4 regions of the Streptomyces sp. NPDC006691 genome follow, and region 4 is predicted to be linked to each of the others. Evidence: riboswitches for the same ligand, from Rfam matches in the RefSeq annotation. Region 4 holds a riboswitch; each other region holds the start of a gene.
The links. Region 4 has a riboswitch for cobalamin ahead of ACFYNP_RS36005 (CbtB-domain containing protein). Riboswitches for the same ligand answer to the same signal wherever they lie in the genome.
Positions count from the first base shown of each region.

Region 1: it holds a riboswitch for cobalamin, as region 4 does, so the genes downstream of both, ACFYNP_RS16595 (prenyltransferase/squalene oxidase repeat-containing protein) here and ACFYNP_RS36005 (CbtB-domain containing protein) in region 4, are expected to answer to the same signal.
Region 2: it holds a riboswitch for cobalamin, as region 4 does, so the genes downstream of both, ACFYNP_RS18830 (ribonucleoside-diphosphate reductase subunit alpha) here and ACFYNP_RS36005 (CbtB-domain containing protein) in region 4, are expected to answer to the same signal.
Region 3: it holds a riboswitch for cobalamin, as region 4 does, so the genes downstream of both, ACFYNP_RS28930 (ABC transporter substrate-binding protein) here and ACFYNP_RS36005 (CbtB-domain containing protein) in region 4, are expected to answer to the same signal.

Region 1 is NZ_JBIAGW010000006.1:231,605-236,176, forward strand. It holds gene cobF (precorrin-6A synthase (deacetylating)) at 168-977, opposite strand; gene ACFYNP_RS16590 (hypothetical protein) at 1,230-2,639, opposite strand; cobalamin riboswitch at 2,756-2,895, opposite strand; cobalamin riboswitch at 2,918-3,065, shown strand; gene ACFYNP_RS16595 (prenyltransferase/squalene oxidase repeat-containing protein) at 3,198-4,572, shown strand, end outside.
Region 2 is NZ_JBIAGW010000007.1:299,613-304,184, forward strand. It holds gene ACFYNP_RS18825 (ribonucleotide-diphosphate reductase subunit beta) at 1-924, opposite strand, end outside; gene ACFYNP_RS18830 (ribonucleoside-diphosphate reductase subunit alpha) at 924-3,302, opposite strand; cobalamin riboswitch at 3,427-3,567, opposite strand; gene mctP (monocarboxylate uptake permease MctP) at 3,664-4,572, opposite strand, start outside.
Region 3 is NZ_JBIAGW010000016.1:114,800-119,371, reverse strand. It holds gene ACFYNP_RS28935 (FecCD family ABC transporter permease) at 1-765, opposite strand, end outside; gene ACFYNP_RS28930 (ABC transporter substrate-binding protein) at 858-1,835, opposite strand; cobalamin riboswitch at 1,869-2,002, opposite strand; gene ACFYNP_RS28925 (Mov34/MPN/PAD-1 family protein) at 2,044-2,466, opposite strand; gene ACFYNP_RS28920 (amino acid permease) at 2,552-4,015, opposite strand; gene ACFYNP_RS28915 (DUF2017 domain-containing protein) at 4,335-4,572, opposite strand, start outside.
Region 4 is NZ_JBIAGW010000031.1:21,286-25,857, forward strand. It holds gene ACFYNP_RS35995 (family 2 encapsulin nanocompartment cargo protein terpene cyclase) at 1-256, opposite strand, end outside; gene ACFYNP_RS36000 (family 2B encapsulin nanocompartment shell protein) at 466-1,875, opposite strand; cobalamin riboswitch at 2,559-2,692, shown strand; gene ACFYNP_RS36005 (CbtB-domain containing protein) at 2,732-2,953, shown strand; gene ACFYNP_RS36010 (CbtA family protein) at 2,972-3,727, shown strand; gene ACFYNP_RS36015 (hypothetical protein) at 4,110-4,572, shown strand, end outside.

The sequences.
Region 1 (4,572 bases), on a different contig from region 4:
CGGGCAGTGATGCGAGCACCTCCAGGTCACCCAGGGTTGCGGTCGGCGCTGAAGCCGCACGGCATGAGCAGAGAGGTGGGCGTGCCTCGACGGTGTGGCGTGTCCACGGCTCGGCGCTCCTGCGGTCCGGCTGTGTGGGACGGCCCCTGGACAGACGCACGCCACCCCTAGGGCCGGCCGCCCGCCTCCTCGGACGACTGCGTCCCCGTGAGGCGCAGGAGGTAGGTGTCCATGATCCAGCCGTGCCGTTCGCGTGCTTGGGCCTTCAACTGCCTGATGTCATCGCCGACTTCACGTACGGGACCCGCGACGAGCAGTTCGTCCGGGGTGCCGAGGTAGGCGCCCCAGTAGATCCACACGTCGTCGCCCTCGACCTGAGTGAACGACTCGTGCGCGTCCAGCATGACGACGATGTCCCCGTCGTCGTTCTGCGCCACTTCGGACAGCCGCCGAGCTGGAGTGATGTGCACCGGACGGCCGACCTGGTTCAGCGGGATGCGGTGCCGGGCGGCCAGCGTCGAGACGCTCGTGATGCCCGGGAACACCTCCACCTGCGGACGGATCGAGGAGCGGGCCTCGATGTCGGCGAGGATCCCCAGCGTGCTGTCGTACAGGGACGGATCCCCCCAGACCAGGAACGCCCCGGTCTCCCCCTCCGTCATCTCCGCGCGCATCAGCCGCTCGAACAGCTCCCCACGCCGTTCGCGCCAGTCATGGACCGCGGCGGAGTACTCGCCCCGGTCCATCGAGCGGCGCTCGCGGCTGGGATCCTCCACCTCCACCACTCGGTAGGGGCCCTGGGCATGTTCCTCGATCATCCGGTGGCGCAAGTCCGTCAACGAGGCCTTGTCCGGCCCCTTGCCCACGATGAAGAACACATCGGCCCGGCCGATCGCCTTGACCGCGCCAAGGGTCAAATGGTCCGGGTCCCCCGCTCCGATGCCGATGACCAGAATCCGGCGCTGCTCCGTGCTCATGAAGCCCAGTTTCTCAGGTGTGCGGGCGCGTCAGGCGCTCGCATGTGGGTGTGACGTCGTCATCCGCCGGCCAGGGGCAAGGGGTCAGGCCAGCAGGCCGAGGTTCCGGCGAATCTCGGTCGGCACCTGCGAATAGCTCTTGGTCATGAAGTGCAGTCCGGGTCCATCATCGTCGACCCGGCCGACGGCACATCTCGGTGGCGTGGCCGGTCCCGAGCGCTCGGACCGCCTGGGGATCGTCCTCAGGCGATGTCAGCTGCCGTAGCGCAGCGAGATCGTGTCGCCCAGGTTGATCACCGTGTCGCGGTTGGCGGCGACCGCCGACGCGCCGTCGACGCCGGCCTTCCAGGTGGAACTGCCGCTGTTGGCCGTCCCGTTGACCGCCGTGATCGTTCCGTTTCCGCTGCCGGGTGTGACCGAGGTGACGCACCCCGCGGGGGTGGCCGCCGTGGTCGCCGCGTCCAGGACCGCGCCGAGCGTGGTGGTCGACGCGGTCGGAGTGAGCGCGACCGAGCAGACCTTCAGCGAGCTGCCGGTGTCCACGGTCAGGGCGAGCTTGGCGGTCGTTCCCGGGGTGAAGCCGGAGGTGGCCACCCACTGCGGGGCGCCCGCCGTGGTGGGGGCCGGAGGGGCGGCCATGAAGCCGCCGCCGGCGACCGCGCGCAGCCCGTCGATGGACGCGTACGCGGACGGCGCGGTGTCGCTGGGCACGTACTTGAAGCCGCCGCCGGGCTTGAACTGCTGGGCGATCAGGAAGTCGACCGGGGTTTTGCCCGCCTTGGTGAGGAAGTCGCCGGTCTGGGGGTTGATGCCGCAGGCGTTGAGGCCGGAGACGGCCCAGCCGTTGGAGTCGGTGTTGGCGCCGAACATGGCGTCGAAGGCGCCGGAGGTGTTGACGAGCTTCGACTTCAGGAAGCCCTTGGCCTTGGTGATGGCGGGGTCGGTGGCCGGGACGCCGGAGACGCACAGGGAGGCCATGGCGGCGCCGGTCATGTCGATGTCACTGCCCGCGGCGAGTGCGGACGGGTCGCCCTCGGCCTTGCTGAAGTTCCAGCCGCCGTCGTTGTGCTGGTTGGCCCGCACGGTGGCGACGGACTTGTCCAGGAGCGGCTGCGGGATGCGCTGGACGCCCGTCTGCGTCTTCGCGCCGCCGAGCGAGATCAGCGCGAACACCGTGCCGTTGAAGTTGGACGGGGCGCCCCAGTAGCCGGGGGCGGAGTTCTGCCAGTAGGCGTAGGTGTCGGCGAGCAGATTGCGGCCGGCCGCGACGCGGGCCGGGTCGATGCCGGCCGAGTAGGCGTTGATGATGCCGCGCTCGTAGTCGGTCACCACCGGCGAAGTGCTCGGCCACGCGGTCGTGGCGAGGAGGTTGCGGTAGACGGTACGGGCGTTCTTGGTGGGGTCGCCGCCCGGGGTGACGTCGACGGACGCGGTGCCGGTCGCGGCGAAGGCGGAGAACGCCCACTCGTTGGAGAGTCCGGCGCCGGCGTAGGAGCCGTCCGCCGCCTGGAGCGATCTGAGGTAACTCACGCCGTTGGTCTTCGCCGTGGCTATCTGGGCGGGCGAGGAGGTGGCGAAGGCGGGAACGGCCGCCAGGGCAAGAGCGCTCAGCGAAGAGGCCGCTGTCAGGAGGGCGCGGCGAGAGGCGCGGTTCGAGGTCATGTCGGGTGCTCCCAGGGGAAGGGGACGCCGACCGGTGCCGCCCGGACGCCGGCCTTCCGGTGAGGAGGCCCCTCGGTGAACGGCAGCAGGTCGTCGTCCAAACGCGTGGTTCGACTTCCTTGACGTAACTGCCGTGTGGGTCTTCGGGCTCGCCCCGGCCCCCCGGCCGGTCCATACCGTTGCGCGTCAGCTCTGGATTCGCACCAGATTCCCCCATGCGGCAGCACCGGACGCTACCCGAACTGGCCGCACCTGCCCACTTCTTGACGGTCCGGGTTCAGTCGTGCTCTAATCCGCCCGATTCTATTGTCAGTTCCCAGGGGAAGCCGGTCGGAATCCGGCGCTGACCCGCAACCGTGGATTCGGCTGGTGCCTCATGTACCCGCCGGATGAGCCGGATTACCTGGGCTGATCCAAGCTACAGACGCCGTCGCGGACTACGGTGTGGCGCGGAAGGCCCCCGTTCCAGCGGCGATGGGGTCCCTCCTCCCATACAGAGCTCCGTTGCGGGTGACGCAGGGGGTACTGGTGGGGCAGTCGAGCGGGCCGGCGCGAGGCATGGGCGCACGATTCATTTCCCTGCTGTGCTCGGTGGGCGTGGTGATCGGCGGCGGGGTCTTCCTCCTCTCCGGCGCGACGCCCGCGGCAGCGGATCCGCTGGGTGACTGCTCGCCCACCAAGGGCGCCGTCGTCGCCGTCGACTTCGGCCACTGGGGCGGCGGCGTCGTGCGGGGCTGCGACGCCACCCCCACCACCGGGTACGACTTGCTGCACGAGGCCGGCTTCACGACCACCGGCACCGAGCACGACGGCCCCGCGTTCATCTGCCGCCTCGGGACCTCCCAGTTCAACTCCGGTACGCAGTACCCGACTTCGGACCAGGAGGCGTGCAAGCTGACGCCTCCGGCCACCGCCTACTGGTCGTACTGGCTCGCACCGCCCGGCCAGGACTACTGGACGTACAGCCCACTCGGCGCCATGAGCCAGCACCCCAAGGACGGCTCCGTGGAAGCCTGGGTGTTCGGTCCCACCGACCCCAACGGCACCAGCGGCGGCCCCGCCTTCACCCCCGCCCAGGTCCGCGCCCAGGGCCAGACCGATCCGGGCGACCACCCACCGGTCGTGGAACCGGCGGAGGTCAACCTCACCGCCGCGGGCACCTGGCTCAAGGGGTTGCTCCACGACGGCGACCACATCTACGACGAGGGCAGCGGTTCGGCCAACCTGTACCAGACCGCACGTACCGCGCTCGCCCTCGCAGCGGCGGGCGGCAAGAGCGACACCCTGACCCGCATGACGGCCTATCTCGCCGCGCACAGCGCCGAGTTCGCCTATCCGAACGGCATCGGCAACGCGCCCAGCCCCACCGGTGCGGCGCTGCTCGCCCTGCTCGCCGAGAGCACCGAGGGCGACCCGCACGCCTTCGGCGGCCACGACCTGCTCGGTGACCTCACCAAGAGCACGTGCACCGCCGAAGCCCTGCCCGACTGCGTCGGCAAGGGCGACTTCCCGGCGGTGGGCGACGTGGCCACCCAGGCCCTCGCGGTCCTCGCACTCCAGCGTGCGGGCGGGCCGGTGCCGGCCGACGCCCTCGCGCGGGTGGCCGCCCACCAGTGCCGGGACGGAGGCTTCAGCCCCACCCTGCTGCGCGCCGGTGAGACCTGCTCCTCCAGCGACCCGGCCACCACCCCGTACGCCACGATCGTCCTTGAGCGCGCGGGCGGCCACGACGACGCGGTGGCCAGGGCGCGCACGAACCTGCGCGGCGCCCAGTTGGCCACCGGTGCCTTCGGCGCCTACCCGGGCGTCACCGCGGGCGACGTCACCGCGACCGGGGAAGCGGCACAGGCGCTGCGCCTGCTCGGAGACACCGCCCGCGCCGACGCCGCGGTCTCCTGGCTCGCACGCCAGCAGACCAAGGCCGGCGGCTTCG
Region 2 (4,572 bases), on a different contig from region 4:
CTGGAGCTCCATGAACGAGAACGGGTTCTGCGAGCCGTAGACCGCCGGGAAACCGAGGCGGGTCAGCCGCTGGTCCGCGACGCACTCCAGGTACTCGCGCATCGACTCGGTGTTCATGCCCGGCAGGCCCTCGCCGCACAGGTCGCGGCCGAACTGGAGCTCGGCGGCGACGGCCTCCTTCAGCATGTCGGTGACCTGCTGCTCCAGCTCGTCGTCGAAGAGCTCGGGCTCCTCCTTGCGGACGGTGTCCACGACCTCGAAGGCGAAGTTCATGTGCATCGTCTCGTCGCGGAACACCCAGTTGGTGCCGGTGGCGAGGCCGTGCAGCAGACCCCGGCTGCGGAACCAGTAGACGTAGGCGAACGCGCCGTAGAAGAACAGGCCCTCGATGCACGCCGCGAAGCAGATCAGGTTGAGCAGGAAGCGGCGGCGGTCGGCCTTGGTCTCCAGCCGGTCGAGCTTCTCCACCTCGTTGATCCACTTGAAGCAGAACTGCGCCTTCTCGCGGATGGAGGGGATCTCCTCGACCGCGTCGAACGCGGCCGCGCGGTCCTCCGGGTCGGGCAGATAGGTGTCGAGCAGCGTCAGATAGAACTGGACGTGCACGGCCTCCTCGAAGAGCTGACGGCTCAAGTAGAGCCGCGCTTCGGGGGAGTTGATGTGCTTGTAGAGCGTGAGCACCAGGTTGTTGGAGACGATCGAGTCACCGGTCGCGAAGAACGCGACCAGCCGGCCGATCATGTGCTGCTCGCCCGGCGTCAGCTTCGCGAGGTCGGCGACGTCGGAGTGGAGGTCGACCTCCTCGACGGTCCAGGTGTTCTTGATCGCGTCCCGGTAGCGCTCGTAGAAGTCCGGGTAGCGCATGGGGCGCAGGGTCAGCTCGAAGCCCGGGTCGAGCAGGTTCTTGTCGGTGGTGCTGGACATTACTGGCAGGCCTCGCAGGACTCGGGGTTTTCCAGGGAGCAGGCGATCGCGTCGGCGTCGGCGTCGGGGGCCGCCTGCTGGACGGGGATGGTGGCGGCCTGGGCGGCGCGGGCGATCCGGGTCGCCGGGCGCGAGCGCAGGTAGTACGTCGTCTTCAGGCCCTGCTTCCAGGCGTACGCGTACATCGACGACAGCTTGCCGATGGTGGGCGTCTCCAGGAACAGGTTGAGCGACTGGGACTGGTCGAGGAAGGGGGTGCGGGCCGCGGCCATGTCGATCAGGCCGCGCTGCGGGATCTCCCACGCCGTGCGGTACAGGGCGCGCACGTCGGCCGGGATCCAGCCGAAGTCCTGCACCGAGCCGCTGGCCTCGCGCAGCGCCTCGCGGGACTGCGCGTCCCACACGCCGAGCTTCTTGAGCTCTTCCACCAAGTAGCCGTTCACCTGGAGGAATTCACCGCTGAGCGTCTCGCGCTTGAAGAGGTTGGAGACCTGCGGCTCGATGCACTCGTACACGCCCGCGATGGAGGCGATGGTCGCGGTCGGGGCGATCGCGAGGAGCAGCGAGTTGCGCATGCCGACCTTGGCGATACGTTCCCGCAGGGCCGCCCAGCGCTCCGGCCAGGTCAGCTCGACGTCGTAGTGGTCGGGGTGCAGCACACCGCGCGCGGTGCGGGTCTTGTCCCAGGCAGGCAGCGGCCCGTTGCGCTCGGCCAGGTCGGTCGAGGCCTCGTAGGCGGTCAGCATGATCCGTTCGGACAGCTGGGTGGAAAGGGCCCTCGCCTCGGGGGAGTCGAAGGGCAGCCGCAGCTTGAAGAAGACGTCCTGGAGACCCATCGCGCCCAGGCCCACCGGCCGCCAGCGGGCGTTGGAGCGGCCGGCCTGCTCGGTCGGGTAGAAGTTGATGTCGACGACCCGGTCGAGGAAGGTCACCGCGGTGCGGACGGCCTGGTCGAGGCGCTCCCAGTCGATGCCGTCGCCGACGACGAACGCGCCCAGGTTCACCGAGCCGAGGTTGCAGACCGCCGTCTCGCCGTCGTCCGTGACCTCCAGGATCTCGGTGCAGAGGTTGGAGGAGTGGACCGTGTGGCCGGGCTCCGCCGTCTGGTTGGCGGTGCGGTTGGAGGCGTCCTTGAAGGTCATCCAGCCGTTGCCGGTCTGCGCGAGGGTGCGCATCATGCGGCCGTACAGGTCCCGGGCCGGCATGGTCTTCCGGGCGAGCCCCGCGGCCTCGGCCTTGCGGTAGGCGGCGTCGAACTCGTCGCCCCACAGGTCGACCAGCTCGGGCACGTCGGCCGGCGAGAACAGCGACCACGTGCCGTCGGCGTCGACGCGGCGCATGAACTCGTCGGGGATCCAGTGCGCGAGGTTCAGGTTGTGCGTGCGGCGCTGGTCCTCGCCGGTGTTGTCGCGCAGCTCAAGGAACTCCTCGATGTCGGAGTGCCAGGTCTCCAGGTAGACCGCGGCCGCGCCCTTGCGCCGGCCGCCCTGGTTGACCGCGGCCACCGAGGCGTCGAGGGTCTTGAGGAACGGGACGATGCCGTTGGAGTGGCCGTTGGTGCCCCGGATCAGCGAACCGCGGCCGCGGATGCGGGAGTACGAGAGGCCGATGCCGCCGGCGTGCTTCGACAGCCGGGCCACCTGGTGGTAGCGGTCATAGATCGAGTCGAGCTCGTCGAGCGGCGAGTCGAGCAGGTAGCAGGACGACATCTGGGGGTGCCGGGTGCCGGAGTTGAAGAGCGTGGGGGACGACGGCAGGTAGTCCAGGCGGCTCATCAGGCCGTACAGGGACGCCACTTCGTCCAGGGCGCGCACCGACTCGTCCTCGGCGAGGCCGGACGCCACGCGCAGCATGAAGTGCTGGGGGGTCTCGACGACCTTGCGGGTGATCGGGTGGCGCAGCAGGTAGCGGGAGTAGAGGGTGCGCAGGCCGAAGTAGCCGAAGCGGTCGTCGGCGCCGTCGGCGAGGGCCGCGTCCACCAGGGCGTTCACACGGTCCGCGTGCGCGCGCACGAACGCGACGGTCCGGTCGGCGATCAGGCCCTCGCGGTGGCCGACCTCGACCGAGTCGGAGAAGGACACCGCGCCCTGGGTGGCGGCCTCTTCGGCGATGGTGATCGTCAGGAGCCGGGCGGCGAGCCGGGAGTACGCCGGGTCCTCGGAGATGAGCCCCGCGGCCGCCTCGGTGGCCAGCTCGCGCAGCTCGCCCTCGTCGGAGCGGGCGTTGCGGCCCCGCAGCGCGGCGGCGGCGACCCGGCCGGGGTCGGTGTCCGCGAGATCGGCGGTGAGCTCCGTCAGGGTCCGCAGCAACGCGGTCCCGGGGGCATCCGCGAGCTCTTCGGTGATCGCTGAAGCGGGATCCGCTGGGGCGATGGTCACGTGGGGGCACTCCCTCGCTCGGCACGGGGCCTACGGGGGAGGCGTCGGCGCGCGTCGGGGCAGCCCGCAGCGCGTCGTCCGCCGGCCCAACCGCGAGGCCCGGACGTCTGGCATCCGGTTCGGACGACCCGGACGCACCGTCGGCAGGTGCTCGGACTCGACCCGTACAGATACGTACAGGTCATACCGTTGCGGGACAGTTCCGGATTCCCACCGGATTCCCCTGCGGCGACAGCGAGGACGAGCATACATGTGGGGGGTGCTTCATGAAGCACCCCCCACATGTTGTGTCGCCATGCGGAAGGGCCGCCGCACCCTGGTGGATGCGGCGGCCCTTGGCCGTACTGGCTGCGGCCCGGGATCAGTGGGCCGAGCCCGCTGTCGCCGGGGGGAGCTCGACGGCGACGCCCGGGTCGCCGGCATCCGCCGTGTAGTCGGCGGGGGACGTCTCGTCGATGCCGTCGGGGGCCTTCACGGCGCGCAGGACGAAGGTCAGGACCACCGTGACGACGACGTTCATCACGAAGGCCGTCAGGCCGATGTAGCCGATCTCGCCGATGCCGGGGATCTCCTTGGAGGAGCCGCCGAAGTGCTTCTGGGTGGGCGAGGCCACCCCGTACGCGGCGAGCGTGCCGTAGACCATGCCGACCGCCCAGCCGGCGAGCAGCGCCCAGCGGTGGAACCAGCGGGTGAACAAGCCGCCGACCAGGGCCGGGAAGGTCTGCAGGATCCAGATGCCGCCGAGGAGCTGGAAGTTGATCGCGACCGTCTTGTCCATGGTCAGGACGAAGACCAGCGCGCCGACCTTCACCACGAGCGAGACCAGCTTGGAGACCTTGGCCTCCTGCGCGGGCGACGCGTCCGGCTTGAGGAAGTCCTTGTAGATGTTGCGGGTGAAAAGGTTCGCGGCCGCGATCGACATGATCGCCGCCGGGACCAGCGCGCCGATGCCGATCGCCGCGAAGGCGACGCCCGCGAACCAGTCCGGGAACATGTCCTCGAAGAGCTGCGGGATGGCCAGCTGGCCGTTGCTCACCTTGACGCCCGCCGCGATCGCCATGAAGCCGAGCAGCGCGAGCAGCCCCAGCATCAGGGAGTACAGCGGCAGGATCGTGGTGTTGCGGCGGATCACGTTGCGGCTGCGCGAGGACAGCGTCGCCGTGATCGAGTGCGGGTACATGAACAGTGCGAGGGCCGAGCCGAGCGCGAGCGTGGCGTACGTCCACTGGCTCGACGCTCCCGGTGCGAGGGCCCCCGTAGGTTTGCCGCC
Region 3 (4,572 bases), on a different contig from region 4:
CATCAGGCCGACGAAGCCGATCGCCCCGGTGTACGCGACGAGGACGCCGGTCAGCAGCGAGGCGAGCACGAAGGCACCGGCGCGGAAGCGGCCGGTGTCGAGGCCGAGTACGCCCGCGCCCTCCTCGCCGACGAGGAGCAGGTCGAGCGGGCGGGCCAGGGCGATCAGGACGAGCGTGCCGAGGACGAGGGCGACGGCGGGCAGCGCGAGCATGTCCCAGCGGGCGCCGCCGAGTCCGCCGAGCGTCCAGTGCAGGACTTCCTGGGCGTGGGCGGCGCTGGCCGAGGTGACCAGGATGAGGCTGGTGAGCGCGGACAGGACGTACGAGACGGCGACCCCGGCGAGCACCAGGCGCCCGCCCGTCATCGAGCCGGCGCGCCGGGCCAGGGCGTACACGAGGACGAGGGCGGCGAGCGCGCCCGCGAAGGCGGCGGCCGGCAGGGCGACGGTGGTCGCCACCCCGGCCCCCACCCCGAGCACGATCACGGCGACGGCTCCGGCGGAGGCCCCGCTGGAGACGCCGAGCAGGAACGGGTCGGCGAGCGGGTTGCGCACCAGGGCCTGGAGCACGGTCCCGATGACGGCGAGCCCGGCACCGGTGACGGCGCCGAGCACCACGCGGGGCGCCCGGACCTCCAGGACGATCGTGCGGTACGGGCTCGGCTCGGCGCGGCCGGCGACGATCGCGAGCACCTGGCCGACGGGAATCCGCACCGACCCCAGCGCGAGCCCGGCGACGGCCGCGGCGAGCAGCACCAGGGCCAGCGCCGCGAGAACGAGCGGGTAGCGCGAGCGGGTTGTCCTGCGCGGGCCCCCGCGCTCCCGGGCCGGCGGTGCTGCCGCTCGCGGCAGGACCTTCACTCCCCCGTCCCGAGCTGCGCCGCCAGCTTGGCGACCGCGTCCGGGGCCCGTACGCCGGTGACCATGTCGGAGAGGGGCAGGACGGCGAACCGGTTGTTCTTGACGGCGGGGACGGAGGCGAGGGCCGGGTCGTCGCGCAGGCGCTTCTTCTTGGCGTCCACGCTCGTGCCGCCGTAGTCGAGGATCAGGATGGTCTCGGGGGCGCGGGCCACCACGTTCTCCCAGCTCGCGTCGCCGAAGGACTGCGTCTTCAGGTCGTCCGCGAAGACGTTGCGGCCGCCGGCGCGGGTCACGATGTCGTTGCCTATGCCCTTGCCGCCCACGGTGAACGCCGTCTTGTCGCCGCTGTCGTAGACGAAGACGGGGGTGGGCGCCTTGTCCTCGCGCGCCGTGCGGGTGCGTTCGCTGGTGGCCTCGGCCGAGCGGATCCAGGACTCCGCGCGGTCACCGACACCGAAGGTGCGGCCCACCTCGCGGACCTCCTCGTACACGTCGTCCATCGTGGTCGCGGCGCCCTGGGGGCAGTTCTCCACGTTGAGGCGGGACTTGATGCCGCTCTTGGCGAGGGCCTCGCGCGCGCGGCCCTCGCCAGCGGCGAAGGCGGAGGCGTAGCCGCCGTAGACGAAGTCCGGGTTCACCGAGAGGAGCTTCTCGTACGAGGGGTACTCGGCGGCCAGGACCGGGACCGAGCGGTAGTCGGCCGCGTACTTCGGCAGCACCTTGTCGTCCAAGTAGGCGGTCCCGGCGAGGGACTTGGCGAGGCCGAGCGCCAGCATCACCTCGGTGGCGTGCTGGTTCATGGTCACCGCCCGCTTCGGGGGCGCGGTGTACGTCGTGGTCACCCCGCAGTTGGTGACCGTGTAGGGGAAGCCGGGGGCGGTGGCGCCGCCGGCTTCGGGCTTCGCCTGGGTGCTGGTGCACGCGGCGAGCGGGAACAGCAGGGCGGCGGCCAGGGCCGCACGGCGCCAGAGCATGGCTGAGCTCCTCCAAGGGGATTTCCACGTCCCCTGTCGTCGGGAGAAGGCGGCAGGTCAGTTCCTGGCTTCCGGCTCCGCGGGCTCGCCGCGGGGCCGGTCACAGTGGCGGGACCGTGCCGGATTCGCACCGGCTTCCTGGCCCTGCCGCCCGATGATCAAAAAGTGCGTATGCACAGTATGCGGGATCACCGGGCACGCGTATCCGTCAGTAGGCCTCTACGACCCTTACGTCTTCCTCCGTGATCACGCCGTCCACGATGCGGTACGAGCGGAACTGGAACTCCCCGGCCCCGTCGGTGTCCGCCGTGGAGACCAGGACGTAGTGCGCGCCGGGTTCGTTGGCGTACGTCACGTCGGTGCGCGAGGGGTAGGCCTCGGTCGCGGTGTGGGAGTGGTAGACGATCACCGGCTCCTCGTCGCGGTCGTCCATCTCGCGGTAGAGCTTGAGGAGGTCCTGCGAGTCGAACTCGTAGAACGTGGGCGAGCGGGCCGCGTTCAGCATCGGAATGAACCGCTCGGCGCGGCCGGTGCCCGCCGGGCCCGCGACCACACCGCACGCCTCGTCGGGGTGGTCGGCGCGGGCGTGCGCGACGAGCTGGTCGTACAGGGCCTGGGTGAGGGTCAGCATGTCGGCAAGGATAAGCATGCGGGCCGCCCCGTATCGAGGTGCGATACGTAACGGCCCGCATGGTGAGAATGTGCTGGTCAGAGCCTCAGCTGCGCTTGGCGAACGCCTTGTTGTCGGGGTTCTTGGCCTTGAGGACCAGGTAGGAGACACCGAGGATCAGGGCCCACAGCGGCGCGCAGTACAGCGAGACGCGGGAGTCCTTGTCGATGCCCATCATCACGATGACCATGAAGATGAAGAGCAGCGCGAACCAGCTGGTGTACGGGGCGCCGGGGGCGCGGAAGCTGGACTGCGGCAGCACTCCGGCGTCCGACTGGCGGCGGTAGCGGATCTGGCAGACCAGGATCATGATCCAGGCCCACATGCCGGAGATGGTGGCGAAGGAGACCACGTAGTCGAAGGCCTTGCCGGGCGCCACGTAGTTGATCCACACGCCGACCAGCATGAGGGCGGCGGAGACCGTGGTGCCGACCAGCGGCGTGCCGCTCTTCGTCAGCTTGGTGAAGACCTTCGGGCCCTGGCCGTTGAGCGCGAGGTCGCGCAGCATGCGGCCGGTGGAGTACATGCCCGAGTTGCAGGAGGAGAGCGCGGCGGTCAGCACGACGAAGTTGACGATGCCCGCGCCGACGCCGAGGCCCATCTTCTGGAACGCCGCGACGAAGGGGCTCACGCCCGGCTGGAACTCGTGCCACGGGACGACCGAGAGGATCATGATCAGGGCGCCGATGTAGAAGACGGCGATGCGCCACGGCACGGTGTTGATGGCCTTGGGCAGCGTCTTCTCGGGGTCCTTGGACTCGCCCGCGGTCACACCGACCAGCTCGACGGCGAGGAAGGCGAACATCACGATCTGGAGCGTCATCAGCGTGCCGCCGATGCCCTTGGGGAAGAACCCGCCGTCGTTCCAGAGGTTGGCGACGGTGGCGGTGTCCGCGGCGTCCGAGAAGCCGACGGTGAGGATGCCGGCGCAGATCAGGATCATGCCGACGATGGCGGTCACCTTGACCATGGAGAACCAGAACTCCAGCTCACCGAAGAGCTTCACGGAGATGAGGTTCACGGCGTACAGGATGAGCGTGAAGATCAGCGCATAGGCCCACTGCGGGATGCTGCCGTGGGTCCAGAAGGACATGTACTGGGCGGCCGCGGTCACTTCGGTGATGCCGGTGACGACCCAGAAGAGCCAGTACGTCCAGCCGGTCACGAAGCCCCAGAACGGGCCGATGAACTCACGGGCGTACTCCGAGAAGGAGCCCGACACCGGGCGGTACATGAGCAGCTCGCCGAGGGCGCGCATGATGAAGAAGATGACCAGGCCCGCGATGGCGTAGGCCAGGATGAGGCTGGGGCCGGCCTTCGAGATGGCCTTGCCCGCGCCGAGGAAGAGGCCGGTGCCGATGGCACCGCCGATCGCGATCATCTGGATCTGCCGGGCCCCGAGGCCCCGCTGGTATCCCTCGCCCGAGCCTTCGCCCGAGCCATGGGCGGTCCCCGCGGCCTCAATGCCGGCAGGACGGTCGTCGTGCTGGTCGACCTGCGCTGAGGTCATGGTGGTGCGCCTTTCTCCATGCCGACCCGTCCGCCTCGGTCACGAAGCGACGGATCAGGTCCTGATCCCCCCGGATATGGATGGAGTGCCACCGGCGGTCAGCCGGTCGAAGCGCCCCCGGGAACATGGGTGGCGTCCCCGGGTGGTCGTGAAGATTTATCACGGGCTTATGGGTGATCCCCAGTCGGCTTTGTGGTGCACGCCACAGGAAGAAGCGGACAAAAGTCCCTCGACAGGGCAAAGCAGGTCGATGTGGTGATGCGATCGTTATACGGATTTGAGCGTCCGCTGAGCGAACGGCCATCCAGAGGTCGATCCGTCAGGCCATGAGCGTCTCGATGAGTGTTTCCTGGAGCACACCGAGCCACAGATACGCCATCACCATCGGCTTGCGCGGATCGTCGTCCGGCAGCCGGTACAGCTCGCCGCTCTCGTCCTCGTCGGTCACGTCGAGGCGGGTGCCGATGGTCAGGCGCAGGTCGTTGAGCGCGCCCAGCCAGTGCCGCGAGTCCTCCGCGGTCAGCCTCAGGACCGCCCCGCCGTCGCCCTCGGGGGTC
Region 4 (4,572 bases):
GGCGCAGGCCCGACGTGCCGATCCCGCTGGGACCCCGCAGGAGCCGGTCCAGATCGCTGCTCGGCGGCGCCGCCCCGACGTCCGGCGCCTCGGCCGCGGGTACCCCGGGGGGCGCGGGCGATGGCGGCGCGGTCGCGGCCGGCGCGATGGCGGGAGGCGGCGGCCCGGTCGGCACCGCGATGGCGGGGGGTGTCGCCGGAACAGGTGCGGCGGTCTGGGGCGGCACGCCTGGGGGCGCGCCCGTGGCGGCCTGGATGTCACGGGCACGGGCCGCCGCGTCGGCGAGGGTGTACGCCCCGAAGCGGGCGACGGCCTCGGGCAGACTCGACTGGGGAGGTGTCAGATCGGGCGCGGGCAATCCAGGACTCCTTCGTGGGGTGGGCGGCTGTCCCCGGGCGGTTCGGGCGTGCGCGACGGGCCCCGGCGGACGGGCGGGGCCGCGCGGGGGCGTACGGGCCGGGCCGGCTACCTGGGCCGCCGGGCGATCTGCACGTTCTCCAGGACGCCTACCGCGTCGGGTACGAGAATGGCGGCGGAGTAGTAGGTGCTGACGAGGTAGGACGTCATCGCCTTCTCGTCGAGACCCATGAAGCGGACCGAGAGCCCCGGTTCGACCTCGTCCGGCAGACCGGTCTGCCGCAGCCCGATGACGCCCTGGTTGTCCTCGCCGGTACGCATGATGAGGATCGAGCTGGTCTGCTCCTCGGTGACGGGGATCTTGTCGCAGGGCAGGATCGGCACCCCGCGCCACGCCTGCACCGACCGACCGTCGAGATCGACCTGGGCGGGGCGCAGACCGCAGGCGTTGAACTCGCGGCCGATCGCCGCGATCGTCCTCGGGTGGGCCAGATAGAACTTGGAGCCGCGCCGGCGGCAGAGCAACTCGTCCATGTCGTCCGGGGTCGGCGGGCCCGAGCGCGGCTGGAGCCGCTGTTTGAAGTCGGCGTTGTGGAGCAGTCCGAACTCCCGGTTGTTGATGAGCTCGTGCTCCTGGCGCTCGCGCAACGCCTCGATGGTGAGCCGGAGTTGTTCCTTGGTCTGGTTCATCGGCCCGTTGTAGAGGTCGGCGACCCTGGTGTGGACCCGTAGAACGGTCTGCGCGACCGAGAGCTCGTACTCGCGCGGCGCCGCCTCGTAGTCGACGAACGCGCCCGGCAGCTCCTGCTCGCCCTTGTGGCCGGCCGCCATCGCGATCTCGGCCTCGCCCTTGTGGTTCTGCCGTCGGCGGGGGAGCGAGACGAACGTCTCCACGTGGTCCCGCAGCTCCGGTGCCGAGGAGCGCACTCCCGCGAAGTCGGCGCGGGAGAGCGTGAGCAGGGTGCCCGAGGTCTCGGCGGTCGCGGTGTGCTTCCAGCGGGCGTCCTCGTCCAGCAGGGCGTGCTCGCCGAAGTGGTCGCCGTCGCCGAGTACATCGAAGGACAGCTCGTCGCCGTACCCGCCGACCGAGGTCTGGCCGATGCGGCCGTGGGCGATCAGATGCAGGCGGTCCGCCGGGGTGCCCTCCTCCACCAGCGTCTCGCCGGCCGAGAAGTCCCGCTGGACGCAGCGATCGGCGAGGGCGGTGAGCACCTCCACGTCGTCGAAGCCGCGCAGCAGCGCCAGTTCACCCAGCTCGCGCGGGATCACCCGGACCGCGGCGCCGTCCTGGACGAACTCCACCCGGCCGTCGCCGACGGTGTGGGTGAGGCGCCGGTTGACCCGGTAGACCCCGCCCTTGGTCTCGACCCACGGCAGCATCCGCAGCAGCCAGCGGTCGCTGATCTCCTGCATCTGCGGGGCGGACTTGGTGGTGGTGGCGAGGTTGCGCGCGGCCGCCGTGCCCAGGGACTGCCGTGGCGGCTCCAGCCGAGTGTCCGGGCGCGAATCAACAGTCATCGGGCGAGCTCTCCTCGGTCGGGGGGCGGCAGCGGGCATGCGGATGCACGGGGCAAGAGGTACGAAAGGGGTATACGAACGGATTCCGTCCGGGACCAGAAGGACACTAACGGCCGGTTCGCCCCCCGGACCAAGGGAAGCCGGGGACATTAACTCGATACGATGATCGCGCCTTCGCGATGTTTGCCCACGTACCGTCGGGATTCGGTCAGGCTGAACGTTCCGTCCGGACCTGCCGTCGGCTCTCGTACGGGGCGTCGGAGGTGGCGCGCGCAGGCCTGAAGCCAGGCCGTTCGCGCAGTTGGGGGAGGTAGAGCGGCCGCCCGGACCGTGCGTGTCCCGCCCTTTGTCGCGCGCTCGCTTCGCGCCGAGGCGTCAGAAACGCGTCACGGCCCGTCGTCCTGTGCGCAGGATCCGGGCTTGCGGCCGGACCGGACGCGTGAACGCCCTGGGGCGACCCTCGTCCTGCGGAGTCCGCCCGGTGGGCACCCAGGTGGCGGACCGCCCATCCCGCGGAGCGACCACAGGTCAGCGAGGTGACGTCCGCGCCCGTGCGCCCCGTGCGACACCTTGACCCGATCCGGGCCGCGATGGCCGAAATGGGCCTTTCCGGGCCCGAGTTCGCGGTCGGCGGGAGAGGAAGATCACGCCAAGTGGCGTGGTCTTGGCCGCTTCCCGGCCGCGCGGTACCTTCAGTTGGATATCGACGACGTCAGAACGGAAGCCGGTGGAATTCCGGCACGGTCGCGCCACTGTGAACGAGTCGCCCCAGGAGAGGCGGATCGGAGTCAGACCCGTAGCCGTCGTCATGTGCACCACCGAGATGGGACGCGAACTCCCAGAGGAGGCCCCTGCCATGGCGCAGCATGTCGCCCAGCCGACTGCCACCACCCCCACCCTTCCCGCGAAGCTGCCGCTGAGCGCCGTCGTCCCCTGGGCGGCCTTCTTCGGCATCCTGATGCTGGTCCTGCTGTACTTCGTCGGCGCCGAACAGGGCGCCACCTCCCTGGTCAGCGGCGCCGGTGTCCACGAGTGGGTCCACGACGCCCGCCACCTGCTCGGCTTCCCCTGCCACTGACAGGGACGCCGAACATCCATGAACTCCGCAACGGTCAGAAACCTCCTCGTGCGGGGCATGCTCGCCGGCCTCGGCGCCGGCCTGCTCGCCCTCGTCGTGGCGTACTTCCTCGGTGAGCCCGGCGTGGACAGCGCCATCGGCTTCGAGGAGGCACACGCCCCGGCACACGAGCACGAGGTCGAACTGGTCTCCCGCTCCCTCCAGTCCACCGCGGGCCTCGCCACCGGCGTCCTGGTCTACGGGATCGCCTTCGGCGGCATCGCCGCGCTCGCGTTCTGCTTCGCGCTCGGCCGGGTCGGGCGCTTCTCCGCGCGCGCCACTGCACTGCTCCTGTCGGGAGCGGCGCTGCTCGCGGTGTACGTCGTGCCGTTCCTGAAGTACCCGGCGAACCCGCCGTCGGTCGGCGACCCCGACACCATCGGCAAGCGGACCTCCCTGTACTTCCTGATGATGGTGCTCAGCGTGCTCCTCGCGATCGCCGCGACCATTCTGGGCAAGCGTCTCGCGCCGCGCCTGGGCACCTGGTACGCCACGGTCGTCGCACTGGCGGCCTTCGCGCTGGTGATCGGCCTCGCTTACGCGTTCCTGCCGGTCATCAACGAGGTGCCGGCCGACTTCCCCGCCACCTTGCTGTGGCGGTTCCGGCTCTCCGCGCTGGCCATCCAGGCCACCCTGTGGGGCGGACTCGGCCTGATCTTCGGCGAGTTGGCGGAGCGCCTGCTCAACCCGAAGCCGGCGGCCGTGCCCGCGGCGGGGGTACCGGCCGCGAACTGATTCCTTCCGCGGACAGCCGCTGAGCCCTTGCGGGCACCCCGTGCGGCGTCCTTCGGGACGCCGCGGCAGGCACGGCGCTCCGCCGCACGAGGTACCAGGACACGCCCGGCGGGCCCCCGGATCGATCCGGGGGCCCGCCGGGTTTCCGCATTCTCCCGCCCAGCCGGCCTCGCCCGTCCAAGGGATCCTCCCGGCCGCCGGCCCCGATCCCGGTCTCCCGCGGCGACCGCCGGACGCCGACTCGACCGGTAGGGGCGGACGGGAATGACCGGTATATGCGGACAGGCGCGAGAGGGCGCCGCGGCCGGGAAGGCGGGGCCGCTTGCATCGAGGGAGCCACAGAGCATACTGGTCGGGCCCCGATCACTCACAGAACGACTCCATGGCCAAGAACAGCACCTCCCCGACCACCGTCCCCGACACCGCGTGGCTGGGGCGCGGGCGCCACCTCGGGCCCGAGCCCGAGCGGGACGTCCGGCGCAACCTGATCGCCCTCAAGGCGGCCGGCGTGCTGGACGACTTCCTGGACCTCGACCCCGTCGAGGCGGCGCGCCCCACCGTCCTGTACCCGCGGGACGAGTCCGCCGACCCCGGCCCGTCGGCCCGCCGCCTGTTCGAGGCCCGCTGGCGGGTGTCCGGCGACGTCACCGTGCGCGCACAGCTGACCACGTACGAGCCCGACAGCCGTCGCAAGACCGACGAGGGCGTGACCTGGGTCCTGGCCGCCGAGGCCGAGCGGGCCTGGGACGCGCACTGGCCGTCGCCCGCCACGATGTTCTGGCCGGACAGCGACCAGATCGACTGGGACCACGACACGGTGGCGAACCTGCGGCTGCGGACCACGA